Regions from separate parts of the Methylorubrum sp. B1-46 genome, predicted to be linked through region 2. Evidence: predicted binding sites of a transcription regulator. Region 2 holds the regulator's gene; the other holds the start of a gene.
What was found. Region 2 encodes HrcA, which represses chaperone genes, less so after heat shock. Its sites were predicted from a motif close to GTTAGCACTCNCNNNNNGNGAGTGCTAAC; they were not measured.

Region 1 (6,990 bases), 670 kb from region 2:
GGCCGCGATCAGGGGCAGGCCGTAGGCCGCGAACAGGCGCAGGGTCCTTCGCATCTGGCCGTGGGGCGAGGCGGGTGCGTGTCCGAGCAGCCCGTCACCGAGAAGCTTGTCGCCGAGAATTTTGCGCATCGGCAGCACCGCGAGGAATTGGCTCGCGCCGCCCGCGATCAGCACCCAGACCGGTTGGGGAAACAGCCAGGCGGTGCCGGCCATCAGGATGAAGGCGAGACCGTTCTTCCACACCACGAGCCGGAGATAGGCGCCGCCGATGAAACGGGCGCGGGCGAGCGCCGCATGATAATCGAACAGTCCGATGCCGATCGCCGCGACCATGGTGCCGGCGGTCATCACCCACCGGCCCTCGGGGGTCGGATCGACGGCGATCCCGAGCCCGGCGCAGAGGGCGGCGGCGGCGAACAGCGCCACCGCGACGGCCCCATAGGCCTGATCGAGCCCCCGGCGGATCCACGGCTCGGCCTCGCGCACCCGCGCCGAGTAGAACCGCGTCGCCGAGAGCCGCAGCCACTCGAACAGCAGGGTGTTGAGCACGACCGCCCCGGCCGTCGCCAGGGCGAAGCGACCGAAATCGGCCGGCCCCAGCATCCGGGCGATGGCGATGCCGAGGACGAAGTTCAGCCCGGCATTGAGGATGAAGGCGGCGATGACGGCCATGGGACGGGGTGCGCTGCTCGCTCAGCCTGGAGCCAAGTGTCGTTCACAGGCGAGACTCGCAGCTAGCCGCCAACAAAGCCTGAATTGTGGGGCGGCCGCGTCACCGCCGTTGCGGTACGGACCCATATCCCCGCTCGCCGTTGCCGATCGATGCCGGCCCGCCGTGCCGAGGCCCGCGGCATGCTATGAGCCGGACGCGTTCGAAACAGAGGCTCGCGATGTCGATCGACCTACCCTTCGTCACGAAGGTCTTCGCTGCCCTGTTCGCCATCATGAACCCGATCGCGAACGTACCAGTGTTCCTGTCCCTCACCGAGGGCGCGTCGGACGCCGTACGTCGGCGGGTGGCCGCCACGGCGGCGCTCGGGACCACGATCGGCTGCCTCGTCTCGATCCTCGGTGGGCAGCTTGTCCTGGACGCCTTCGGGCTCAGCGTCGACGACTTTCGTCTGGCGGGCGGGCTCATCGTTCTGACGATCGCGCTCTCGATGCTGCAGGGCTCATCGAGCCGGACGCACGGCCGCACCCCCAATGAGAGGGAAGACACGATCGATGCGGCGAGCGTCGCGATCTATCCGCTGACGATCCCTCTGCTCGTCGGTCCGGGAACGATCGCCACGCTCATCGTCTACGGCCACGCCGCCGAAACGAAGGGGAACTGGCTGGAACTCGCGATCGGCGTCGGCGCCTTCCTCGCCCTGCTGACGGTCGCGCTGCTCTCCGCCCCATGGCTGGGCCGGCACCTCTCCGCAACAGCAACCGCGATCACGCGCCGCCTGATGGGCATGATCCTCGCCGCCGTCGCGATGGAGATGATGGTGACGAGCCTGCAAAACCTTTTCCCCGGCCTCAGCCACTGAGACGCGGGATGCTCCCGAAACGTGCGCCTCCCCACGCGGCGCGAGAGCACCGTCCCTGACGGTGGTCACCGACTCTTCGGAAATGGCGGTGCAAAACGATAGCTTAGAGCCAGCCCTTCGTCTTGAAGTAGAGCAGCGGGACGACCGCTGAGATCGCGATCAGGGCAAGGCCGTAGGGGTAGCCGTAGGCCCAGTCGAGTTCCGGCATGTGCTTGAAATTCATGCCGTACATCGAGGCGACGAGAGTGGGCGGCACGCCGACCACCGACACGACGGTGAGGACGCGGAAAGCGTTGTTCTGCTCGATGTTGATGAGCCCGAGGGTCGCATCGAGCAGGAACTGCACAGTCTCGGAGAGTCGCGTCTCGAACTCGTCGATCGAGGCGATGTCGCGCGCCAGCGTGTCGAAGCGGGGCAGTTCGTCCTCGCCGAGCGTCTGCTGGCACTCGCTCTTGGTGAAGGCGACGATCCGCGCGAGCCCGAGCAGGCTGGCACGGACCTTGGCGAGCGACTTGCCGTGGCGCCCGACCGAGCGGAGCAGGCGGCGCAGCGCGAGGTCGCGGCGCTTCGGGGCTGTGGTGTCGCCCTTCCGTGCGCCCGGCCGTGCGCCGCCATCGAAGTCGAAGATGCGGGTGGAGAGGCTGTCGAGATCGCCCGACATCTCCTCCAGCAGATCGGCGAGATTATCGACCAGTTCCTCGATCACGAGCAGGAACATCCGCGTGCTGGTGCTGCCGTCGCCGTCCCCGTCATCCACACGTTTGCGCACCGCCGCGAAGGCCCGCATCTCGTGAAAGCGCACGGTGACGAGATGATCGGCGGTGAGCAGGAAGCCCAGCGGCTTGAGGCTGAAATCCGAGCGGTCGAAGGTCACCATCGGCGTCGAGAGCGAGAGTCCGTCGCGGTTGCGCCGCAGGCGGCTCGACGATTACACCTCGCTGAGGGCTGCGCGCGACGGAATGCGAATGCCGGTCTTCTCCTCGACCCGTGCCGCCTCTTCCGCGGTCGGGTCGTTCAAGTCGATCCAGAGCGCATGATCGGGCAGGCTCGCGCTGCCGTCCGTGCCGCCGTGTTCGACGGCGCCGCTCGCTCCGTGCAGGCTCATCATCGGGAGGAATCGTCCGTGTCGTGCGGGATGCACGCGAAATTCGTGCAGAAACGCCGCAGCCGGGAAGAAGCTGCGCCTTGACTCGAAAACCGCCCGAGCCTATCTCGCGGCCGTCGTTGGCACTCAGTCGTTTCGAGTGCTAACAATCAGGTGGAGCGCGGTCGTCCCGGCCGCATGAAGACCAACCGCCATTTCGAAGCAAGAGGGCAGCTCATGAAGTTCCGTCCGCTGCACGACCGCGTCGTCGTCCGTCGCATCGAGAGCGAAGAGAAGACGAAGGGCGGCATCATCATCCCGGATACCGCCAAGGAGAAGCCGCAAGAGGGCGAGATCGTCGCCGTCGGCCCTGGCGCCCGCGACGAGCAGGGCCGCGTCAACGCCCTCGACGTGAAGGTCGGTGACCGCGTGCTGTTCGGCAAGTGGTCCGGCACCGAGGTCAAGATCGACGGCCAGGATCTCCTCATCATGAAGGAATCCGACATCATGGGCGTCGTCGCCGCCTAAGGCCGCGCCCGCTTCACCGCCCTTCGAGGCCGCTCCCGCTGGCTTCAGGGCTTTCCGACACTCTCATTTGAGGCAGGTACTCACATGGCAGCGAAAGACGTTCGTTTCTCCGCCGACGCTCGCGACAAGATGCTGCGCGGCGTCGACATCCTCGCGGATGCCGTCAAGGTCACCCTCGGTCCTAAGGGCCGCAACGTCGTCATCGAGAAGTCCTTCGGCGCCCCCCGCATCACCAAGGACGGTGTGACGGTCGCCAAGGAGATCGAGCTCTCCGACCGCTTCGAGAACATGGGCGCCCAGATGGTGCGCGAAGTGGCCTCGAAGACCAACGACATCGCCGGTGACGGCACCACCACCGCGACCGTGCTGGCCCAGGCCATCGTCCGCGAGGGCGCCAAGTACGTGGCCGCCGGCATCAACCCGATGGACCTGAAGCGCGGCATCGACCTCGCCACCCAGGCCGCCGTGAAGGACATCACAGCGCGGGCCAAGAAGGTCGCCTCCTCCGAGGAAGTGGCCCAGGTCGGCACGATCTCCGCCAATGGCGACAAGGAGATCGGCGAGATGATCGCCCACGCCATGCAGAAGGTGGGCAACGAGGGCGTCATCACCGTCGAGGAGGCCAAGACCGCCGAGACCGAGCTCGACGTCGTCGAGGGCATGCAGTTCGACCGCGGCTACCTCTCCCCGTACTTCGTCACGAACGCGGAGAAGATGGTCGCCGAGCTCGAGGACCCCTACATCCTCATCCACGAGAAGAAGCTCTCCTCGCTCCAGCCGATGCTGCCGGTGCTCGAGGCAGTGGTGCAGACCGGCAAGCCGCTCGTCATCATCGCCGAGGACATCGAGGGCGAGGCGCTCGCCACGCTCGTCGTGAACAAGCTGCGCGGCGGCCTGAAGGTCGCGGCCGTGAAGGCTCCGGGCTTCGGTGATCGCCGCAAGGCGATGCTCGAGGACATCGCGATCCTCACCAAGGGCCAGACCATCTCCGAGGATCTCGGCATCAAGCTCGAGAACGTCGCCCTGCCGATGCTCGGCCGCGCCAAGCGCGTCCGCATCGAGAAAGAGAACACCACGATCATCGACGGTCTCGGCGAGAAGGCCGACATCGAGGCCCGCGTCGGGCAGATCAAGGCGCAGATCGAGGAGACCACCTCGGACTACGACCGCGAGAAGCTTCAGGAGCGTCTGGCCAAGCTCGCGGGCGGCGTCGCGGTGATCCGCGTCGGCGGCGCGACCGAGGTCGAGGTCAAGGAGAAGAAGGACCGCGTGGACGACGCGCTCAACGCCACCCGCGCTGCGGTGGAAGAGGGCATCGTCCCCGGCGGCGGCACGGCTCTGCTCCGCGCCAAGAAGGCGGTCGCCGAGCTGAAGTCCGACGTTCCGGACGTCCAGGCCGGCATCAAGATCGTGCTCAAGGCGCTTGAGGCCCCGATCCGCCAGATCGCCCAGAACGCGGGCGTCGAGGGTTCGATCGTCGTCGGCAAGATCACCGACAACACCGGCTCCGAGACCTTCGGCTTCAACGCGCAGACCGAAGAGTACGTCGACATGATCCAGGCCGGCATCGTCGACCCGGCCAAGGTCGTGCGCACCGCCCTTCAGGACGCGGCGTCGGTTGCCGGCCTGCTGGTGACCACGGAAGCCATGGTCGCGGACGCGCCGAAGAAGGACAGCCCGGCCCCGGCGATGCCCGGCGGCGGCATGGGCGGCATGGACTTCTAAAGTCCACGTCCAAGATCGAAGAACGCGGGAGGGGTCGCCGAGAGGCGGCCCCTTCTTCGTTGGCAGATCCCGGATTGGCAGACCCTGGGCTGACCCGAATGCGGCCGCCGGGGCGCAGCTCTGGGCCCCTGCAGGAAAAGCACGCCAAGTCTATCCTATGCAGTGGCCGCGGAGGCCAGGTCTCGGCAGCTTCGTCTCGGCAGCCTTCTGACGTTGTCGGCCTGACTTTCGCGAGTACCGTGACGGACCGTATCCCCGCCTCCTCGACACCGCAGGCGCATATCCGCGAGGAGATGCTGGGTCTGATGCAGGCGCTGGCGGAGGGAATACGGATCGATGGCCTGATGGCCGACCAGCTCTCGCAGATCTCCGATCGGGCCCGCCTCTGCGGTGAGGGCGAGATGGCCGACGGTCTCCTCGACGTGACCCGCCAGCACCGGGTCGCCGTGCTGGAGGGCCAGGGTCGGCTCGCCGCGCTCGAAGCGCGCTACGCCGTCCTGTTCAGCGACGAGCCGTAATCTCGTTTCGGTTTGCCCGCGTCGGGTCTTGCCCGCCTCCGTCATCGCGAGGCGGAGCCGAAGCGAGCCAGGGTGCCACAGGGCCGGAAAGGTCGCGCCACCGGAATCGCTTCGCTGACACTCGCGAGGGCGGCAGACGATATCCCACCAGTCGAGCGGCTATCTGGAAAGCCCCAGACCCGGCGCGGCGAGCGGGAGGAAGGCTACGTCAGCCCTTCTTCTTCTTGCCCTTGCGCTCCTTCCGATCCTTGTCCTTATCCTTCTTTTCCCGGCCTTCCTTCACGGCCGGCGCGTCGTGGTCCTTGCCGTCCCACACGGCGGCGAAGGGGCGGCTGGCCAGCGCGCGTTCCGGGGGCGCCTCGACGGTCCGGGCCTTGGTCACCGCATCCTCGGGCCGGGTCTCGCCTTTGCGGAATGGAGCGTCGCCCGCGGCCAGGGCGGCGAGGCGGTGACGGTGCCAACCCGGCGTCGCAGTCTTCAGCGCAGGATGGTGGGGATCGAGGCGGGTCACGAGCCCTTTCACCTCGGGCTCCGACATGCCGTCGGCGATCAGGGCGAAGCTCTCGCTGCCCAGGATCTCTCGGATCATGCGCAGCGACGCCACGCGCAAGCTCCGCGCCTTGAGCTGCTTCACGACGAGGGTGCGGGCGACCTTGGGAATTTCGGTGCGGATGTCGGGAAAGGCTTCCGGCGCGGAGGCCATCGCCTGCAACACGGCGTAGCCATCGACATCAAGGGCCATGGAGGAGTTCCTTCACTTCCGCGACGAGCGGAATCAGCACGTTGGAGACATGGGCGCCGTACTTGGCAGAGAAGGTCGGCGGTGCGCCGTCGGCCGGCACCAGCGCGTCGGCAAGCGCCGCCGCCTGCGGGATGCGGGTTTGGAGCAGGCGGAAGCCGGCATCCTCAGAGCCCGCCTCGGTCTGGAGCCGGGCCAGGGTCCGCTGATGCTGGCGCACCTGAGCCTGGAAGCGGGTGACAAGAACGTGCGGCTGGCTCCGCGGGGCGATGTGGCTCGCCTGCCGGCCGGAGCGCCGCCAGATCGTCTCGACGAAGGCGTTGAGACCGTAGGTCGAGAGAAAGTCGGGGATCGACGTGACGAGCACGAGGTCGGCAGCCCGCACCGCCACCTCGGTCATCGGTGAGATGCCCGGCGCGCAATCGAAGAAGATGTAGTCGTAGCGCGCGGCCAGCGGCACGAAATCCTCCTGGAAGACCGACCACAGCCGCTCGTCGATGGCGTGCATCGAGAATTTCCGCTCGGTCAGCTCGTAGAGGATCTCCCGCTCGACGAGCCGCAGATGCGGGCCGGACGGGAGCAGTGAGAGCGAGAGCGGCGCGTTCTTGTGGACGGTCAGGCTGACGCCGGGCTGGATCCGGGCGGACAGGTCCGGCTTGTGGCGGGTGATGAGCTTGAGAGCGAGATAGGCCTCCAGCGTGCGCCCGCGGACGATCATCTCGCCGAGCAGCCTGTCGCCCGCGAGGCAGACCGAGACGCTGGCCTGCGGATCGAGATCGACCACCAGCACACGCGCCCCGTCGGCCGCCAGCGCCTCGGCAAGCATGACCACGGTGGTGGTCTTGCCGACCCCGCCCTTCATGT
Region 2 (6,990 bases):
TCCGCCACGCTGTGCAGCCGCCCGAGCCGCTTGAGGTCGCCGTCATCGAGCGCCTGGACGCCGAGCGACACGCGGTTGACGCCAGCCGATCGGTAGCCGCGAAAGCGCGTCGCCTCGACGCTGGTGGGGTTGGCCTCCAGCGTCACCTCGGCATCCGGCGCGATCGCCCAGGCGCCGGCCACGGCGTCGAGCAGGCCGGCCACCGTTTCCGGCGCCATCAGCGAGGGCGTGCCGCCGCCGAGAAAGATGCTGGTGACGGTCCGCCCCGGGGCCAGCGCTGCGGCGTGGGCGATCTCGCGGCGGAAGGCGGCGAGATAGCGCGGCTGATCCACGCCGGCATGGCGGACATGGCTGTTGAAGTCGCAATAGGGGCACTTCGCGGCGCAGAACGGCCAGTGAAGGTAGATCCCGAACCCCGCATCGCGGGTCGGATGGTCGGGCGGTGTCGCGGGGAGCATCGGCCTGTCTTGTGTGATCGAGCCGCTCGGGCGGTGCGGCCGTCTGATCCGCTGCCCTCATCCCGAGGTGCGAAGCGGGAGTGAAGCTTCGAAGGATCCTCCAGGGATCGCGCGAAGACTGGAGGATCCTTCGAGGCCGCTTCGCGGCACCTCCGGATGAGGGTGCAAGTGGGATCGGCGCCGTGCGACCGGCGCGCACTTCGTCCTATCAGCCGGATGTAAGCACGTTGGACCGCGTGCGAAAGCTCAACCCGGCCGGCGCAGACACGCCTTCGCCAGCAGGACGAACGCCCGCGCCCGGTGCGACAGCGCGTTGCCGCTCTGCCAATCGACGCCGTGCTTCTCCTCGGACGAGATCTCGCCGAAGGTCCGATCCATGCCCTCCGGGCGGAACATCGGATCGTAGCCGAAGCCGAGCGCGCCGCGCGGCGCGACGAGGTCGCCGAAGACGCGGCCCTCGAACAGCTCGGTATGCCCGTCCGGCCAAGCGAGGACGAGGGCGGAGACGAAGTGGGCGCGCCGGTCGCTCGCGCCGCGCCGGTCGAGCTCGTCGGCGATCCGCGCCATGGCGCCGTTGAAGTCCTTGTTCGGGCCGGCCCAGCGGGCGGAGAACAGGCCCGGCGCCCCGTCGAGCGCGTTGACGCAGAGCCCGGAATCGTCTGCGAAGGCCGGCAGCCCTGAGGCCTTGGCGGCGGCGTGCGCCTTGATCGCCGCGTTCTCGGCGAACATCGTTCCGGTCTCGTCGGGCTCGGACAGCCCGAGTTCGCCGGCCGAGACCGCCTCGACGCCGAACGGGGCTAGCAACTCGCGCATCTCCACGAGCTTGCCGGCATTGTGGGTCGCGATGACGACCTTGCCGGAGAGGATGCGATGCCCACTCACGCGATGGCCTTCCGCTGCAGCTCGACGAGTTGCGCCACCCCGCCCTTGGCGAGCCGCAGCAATTCGAGGAATTGCTCGTCCGTGAACGGCTCCATCTCGGCGGTGCCCTGCACCTCGACGATGCCGCCCTTTCCGGTAACGACGAAGTTCGCGTCCGTCTCGGCGGCCGAATCCTCGGCATAGTCGAGGTCGAGCACCGGCTGGCCCTTGTAGATACCGCAGGAGACCGCCGCGACGTGGTCCTTCAGAGGATCGACCGAGATGATCGAGCGGGCACGCATCCAGGCCAGGCAATCGTGCAGCGCCACCCAGGCGCCGGTGATCGAGGCGGTGCGGGTGCCGCCATCGGCCTGGATCACGTCGCAATCGATGGTGATCTGGCGCTCGCCGAGCGCGGGCAGGTTGGTGACGGCCCGAAGCGAGCGGCCGATCAGCCGCTGGATCTCCTGCGTGCGGCCCGACGGCTTGCCGGAATTGACCTCGCGGCGGGTCCGCTCGTGGGTGGCGCGGGGCAGCATGGCGTATTCCGCCGTGACCCACCCCTTGCCGGAGCCGCGCAGCCAGGGCGGGCCGCGCTCTTCCAGAGAGGCGGTGCAGAGCACACGGGTGTTGCCGAAGGTGACGAGGCAGGAACCTTCCGCGTAGCGGGCGACCGCCCGCTCCAGCGTGACGTCGCGCATCGCGTCCGCCGCGCGCTTCGAGGGACGCATCCGTTCAGCTCCGTGTCGAAATTCGAAGCCCGGCCTCTTAGGCGCTGGCGGCCGTCGCGGCAACCGCCCGATGGTCTCAGTCCATTCGGAAGCGAAAAGGGCTGCCGTCTCGCGACGGCAGCCCCTCCATGCTCAGCCCTGCCGGCCGGTCACCAGCGGCGGTGATGGTGATAGCGGCGGTGGTGATGATGGCGCGGATGGTGGAAGCGGTGGTGGCGGTGCATGTGGCGGCGGTGGTGATAATGCCGGCGGTAGTGGCGGTGCGGGCGGTACTGCACCTGCTCGATGGCATCCCCTGCCGTGGCCGCCTCGGTCTGAATCGGGAGCGGAGCGGCCTGTGCGGCGCGGGGCGCCGAGGCGAGCCCGAGGCCGGTCACCGCGATCGCCAGGGCGGCGGCCTTGACCATGGTCTTTCGTGCGCCTGTAAGCACTGTCGGGAGCTCCATTTTCGCTTGAATGACGGGTAGGCGGGTTCGCGCTCGAAAGCGCGGCCCTGACCGAGAAACGACCTGAGAGCACCGAATGATCCCTCGTCCGGTCACGTTTGCCGACTAAACGCGTTCGGTATCCCCTGCCGTCGTGTCGCGAAGCGCGAGGATTGATCGGCGGCCCGCAAGCGCCCACAATCATTCGTCAGGTTTTTCGTGTCCTTGGTCGAAACCGTTCAGCCGATCGTGCAACCGCAGCCCCAAGCGCTCTCCGCCCTCAACGAGCGCGCCCGCGAAATCTTCCGGCAGATCGTCGAGAGCTACGTGACCACCGGCGAGCCGGTGGGATCGCGCAACCTCGCGCGGATCCTGCCGATGAGCCTGTCCCCGGCCTCGATCCGCAACGTCATGGCGGATCTGGAGCATTCGGGGCTCATCTTCGCGCCCCACACCTCCGCCGGCCGCCTGCCGACGGAACTCGGCCTGCGCTTCTTCGTGGATGCGATGATGGAGATCGGCGATGTCGATCTCGCCGAGAAGGCGCGGATCGAGGCGCAGATGCAGGCAGCGGCCTCGCGCCACACCTTCGATTCGGCGCTCGCCGAGGCCTCCTCGCTGCTGTCGGGGATCTCGCGGGGGGCGGGCGTGGTGCTGACCACCAAGGTCGATGCCGGGCTCAAGCATGTCGAGTTCGTCCGCCTCGACGCCGACCGGGCGCTGGTGGTGCTGGTCTCGATCGACGGCACCGTGGAGAACCGGCTGGTCGATCTGCCACCCGGTCTCCCGGCGGGCGCGCTGCAGGAGGCGTCGAACTTCCTCAACGCTCGTCTGCGCGGCCGCACGTTGGACGCCCTGCGCGCCGACATTGAGGCTGGCCGTACGGCGATGAAGCGGGAACTCGACGCGCTGACCGAGCGGCTGGTCGATGCCGGGCTCGCCACCACGGTCGGCCCCTCCGAGGCGCGCCAGCTCATCGTGCGGGGCCAAGCCAACCTCCTGGATGATCTGCGCGCGGCCGAGGACCTGGAGCGCATCCGCCTGCTGTTCAACGACCTGGAGACGCAGAAGGACGTGATCGAGCTGCTGGCGCGGGCCGAGCAAGGTGACGGCGTGCGCATCTTCATCGGCTCGGAGAACAAGCTGTTCTCGCTCTCCGGCTCGTCGATGATCGCCGCCCCCTTCCGCGACGGCGCGCAGAAGATCGTCGGCGTCGTCGGCGTGATCGGCCCGACGCGGCTGAACTATTCCCGCATCGTGCCGATGGTGGACTACACCGCCCGGGTGGTCTCGGGATTGCTCGACCGGTCTCGATGAGGATCGCGGCCCATCGGCCTTAGAACGGGATTCGAGAGCAGGAATCGGGAGGCGGCTCATCCGGGGGACGCCGTAGGCAGGGCGTGACTACACCTGCCGGAGTCCTCGATGTCGCCCGCCGTCAACCGTCCGATGTCCGCCACTCAATGGGCGATGCTGCTCGCCCTATCCGTGCTCTGGGGTGGATCGTTCTTCTTCACCGGCGTGGCTCTCTCCGCTCTGCCGCCCCTGACACTCGTCGTCCTGCGCGTCGGGATCGCGGCGCTGATCCTCAACCTCGTCCTGCCGCTGGCCGGCCTCGATCGACCGCGCGGTCGCGCGGTCTGGGGTGCATTCGTTGGCATGGGTCTGCTCAACAACGTCGTGCCGTTCCTCCTCATCGTCTGGGGTCAGACGCAGATTGCTTCCGGCCTAGCGGCGATTCTCAACGCGACGAGCCCGCTCTTCACCGTCCTCGTCGCCCACTGGTTCACGACCGATGAGCGCATGACCGTCAGCAAGTTCGCGGGCATGCTGATCGGTTTCGCCGGTGTCGTCGTGATGGTCGGATCCTCCGCTATCTCCGGGACGGAGAGTCACCTCGCGTCACAGATCGCGGTGCTCGCCGCGGCTCTGTCCTATGCCTGCGCCGGGGTGTTCGGACGACGCTTCCGCCGTCTCGGGGTGCCGCCGCTCGCGACCGCCGCGGGACAGGTCACGGCGTCCACGCTCCTGCTCCTGCCCGTCGCGCTGGTGGTGGACCGGCCGTGGACGCTGGCGATGCCGAGCGCGTCGGTCTGGGCCGCCGTGGTCGGCATCGCGATCCTGTCGACCGCTTTGGCCTACCTTCTGTACTTTCGCCTTCTGGCGAGCGCCGGAGCCACGAATCTTCTGCTCGTCACCTTCCTGATCCCGGTTTCCGCCATCCTGCTCGGCGCATTCGTGCTGGATGAGCGCCTGGAGATGCTTCACTATGCCGGGATGGTCCTCATCGGCTGCGGCCTCGCGGCGATCGACGGACGCCTCCTCCGGCGGGCTCGGAGTCCGCGCATCGACGCCCCTGAGATTTATCAGGGCCGGGACATCTGATGCGACCGCGGCTTGATCGCATTCGCTCGCGATGACGGAGATGAGACAAATCCCGAAGTGACCAACCGGAAAGGGTGTGAGGACGCCCGACGGGGTCATCCTCGAAAGACGACCGGCCGGCTCGTGCAAGGGGGCGGTGCACGGGCCGGCCGGTCATCGCGCGCTCAGGGGAGCGGTGCGATGGCGAGGCGCCTCACGATTGGGCGCGATGAGGATCGGGCTGCCGCGCTAGCGGTGCGTCGCGGCAACCGGGACGGGGCCGTCCTCCGGCTCGTCGCGGGGTCCGACGAAGCGGCCGAGCCCGCGCCCGATCCCGTTGCCGAGGCTGTCCATCAGCAGGAACACCGCCGGCACGAAGACCAGCGAGAGCAGCGTCGAGACGATTAGTCCGGCGATCACCGCCACCGCCATCGGCGCACGGAACTCGCCACCGATGCCGAGCGCCAGCGCCGAGGGCACCATGCCGGCGGCCATGGCGATGGTGGTCATCACGATGGGCCGCGCCCGCTTGCGCCCGGCATCGACGATGGCCGTGACACGATCGACCCCGGAGCGCATCTCCTCGACCGCGAAGTCCACGAGCATGATCGCGTTCTTCGTCACCAGACCCATCAGCATCAGGATGCCGATGACGACCGGCATCGAGATCGGCATCTGGCAGATCAGCAGGCCGAGGATGGCGCCGCCGATGGAGAGCGGCAGCGAGAACAGGATGGTGAGCGGCTGCAGGAATGAGCCGAACAGCAGCACCAGCACGGCGTAGACCATCATGATGCCGGCGCCCATCGCCAGAAGGAAGCCGGAGAACACCTCCTGCATGATCTCGGCGTCGCCGGTCTGCTTAATGGTGACGCCCGGCGGCAGGTTCCTCGCCGTCGGCGTGGCGAGCGCCTGCTCGATCAGCGAGCCGAGCGCGTCGGAGCCTTCCATATTGGCCTCGACCGCCACGCGCACGGCGCGATCGTAGCGCTCGATCGCGCCGGGGCCCTGGTCGAGTTCGATGTCAGCCACCGCCGCGAGCGGCACCGCCGTGCCGTTCTTGGCCGGCACCTTGAGGTTCTCGAGCCGCGCCACCGCGCCGCGGGCGCTCTCCGGGAGCTGGACCCGGATCGGTACCTGCCGGTCCTTGGCGTTGAACTTGGCGAGGTTGATGCCGATGTCGCCGATGGTGCCGACGCGTACGGTTTCGGCGATGACGTCGGTCGAGACGCCGAGATCGGCCGCCGCGCCTTCTTTCGGGCGGATGCGCACCTCGGTGCGGTTCAGGGGCGCCGTCGACATCACCGAGACGAGGTGCGGAATCGCCGCCATGTCGCGCTGGAGCCGGGCGGCGACGTCCGTCACCACGTCCACGTCAGGGCCGCTGACGACGAGGGCGAGGTCGCGCTGGCCGCTGTCGCGCAGGGTCCAGGAGCGGATGTCGGGCTCCTGCGCCAGCAGTCCGGCGATCTCGGACTCGATGGTCCATTGCCGCTTCGCGCGCTCGCTCTTCGGGCTCAGGTTCACGATCAGCGTGGCGAGCCGCGTCTCCTTCTTGCCGCCGGCCTGTCGCCCGCCATCGACGAAGACCGAGGTGACCTCGGGCAGGGCGCGGATGCGCGCGACCACGCGGTCGGCCACTGCGATGGTGTCGGGCAGGCGGGCGCCCGGCGCCAGCTCGATCATGAACAGGGTGCGGGCGTTGTCCTGCTTCGGAATGAAGCCCGAGGGCAGGAGCTTGGTCGAGACGATCGAGCCGGCAAACAGTGCCAGCCCCGCCATCAGGGTGATCCACTTGTGGCGCACCGACCAGCCGACGAGGCGGGTATAGGCGCGCATGATCGGACCCTCCCGCTCCTCAGCGTGGCCGTGGTCGCGCAGGAAGTAGGCGGCGAGCAGCGGCGTGATGAGGCGGGCCACCAGCAGCGACATGAACACGGAGACGGCGATGGTCAGGCCGAACTGGATGAAGTAGCGCCCGGCAATGCCGCCCATGAACGAGACCGGGGCGAACACCGCAATCAGGGTCGCGGTGATGGCGATGACTGCGAGCCCGATCTCGTCGGCGCCCTCGATCGAAGCACGATAGGGCGATTTGCCCATCCGCATATGGCGCACGACGTTCTCGATCTCGACGATGGCGTCGTCGAC

Region 1: a site for HrcA is predicted at 2,756-2,784, ahead of groES (co-chaperone GroES). Genes of this name have one in related genera too.

What each region holds. Positions count from the first base shown of each region.
Region 1 is NZ_CP088247.1:5,237,897-5,244,886, reverse strand. Features, by position in the region: gene LPC10_RS24315 (lipopolysaccharide biosynthesis protein) at 1-672, opposite strand, end outside; gene LPC10_RS24310 (MarC family protein) at 891-1,532, shown strand; partial or broken gene LPC10_RS24305 (CorA family divalent cation transporter) at 1,636-2,640, opposite strand; gene groES (co-chaperone GroES) at 2,854-3,144, shown strand; gene groL (chaperonin GroEL) at 3,229-4,869, shown strand; gene LPC10_RS24290 (hypothetical protein) at 5,109-5,387, shown strand; gene LPC10_RS24285 (hypothetical protein) at 5,596-6,129, opposite strand; gene LPC10_RS24280 (ParA family protein) at 6,119-6,990, opposite strand, start outside.
Region 2 is NZ_CP088247.1:518,951-525,940, reverse strand. Features, by position in the region: gene hemW (radical SAM family heme chaperone HemW) at 1-458, opposite strand, end outside; gene rdgB (RdgB/HAM1 family non-canonical purine NTP pyrophosphatase) at 705-1,340, opposite strand; gene rph (ribonuclease PH) at 1,337-2,050, opposite strand; gene LPC10_RS02535 (hypothetical protein) at 2,200-2,457, opposite strand; gene hrcA (heat-inducible transcriptional repressor HrcA) at 2,701-3,792, shown strand; gene LPC10_RS02525 (DMT family transporter) at 3,901-4,860, shown strand; gene LPC10_RS02520 (efflux RND transporter permease subunit) at 5,089-6,990, opposite strand, start outside.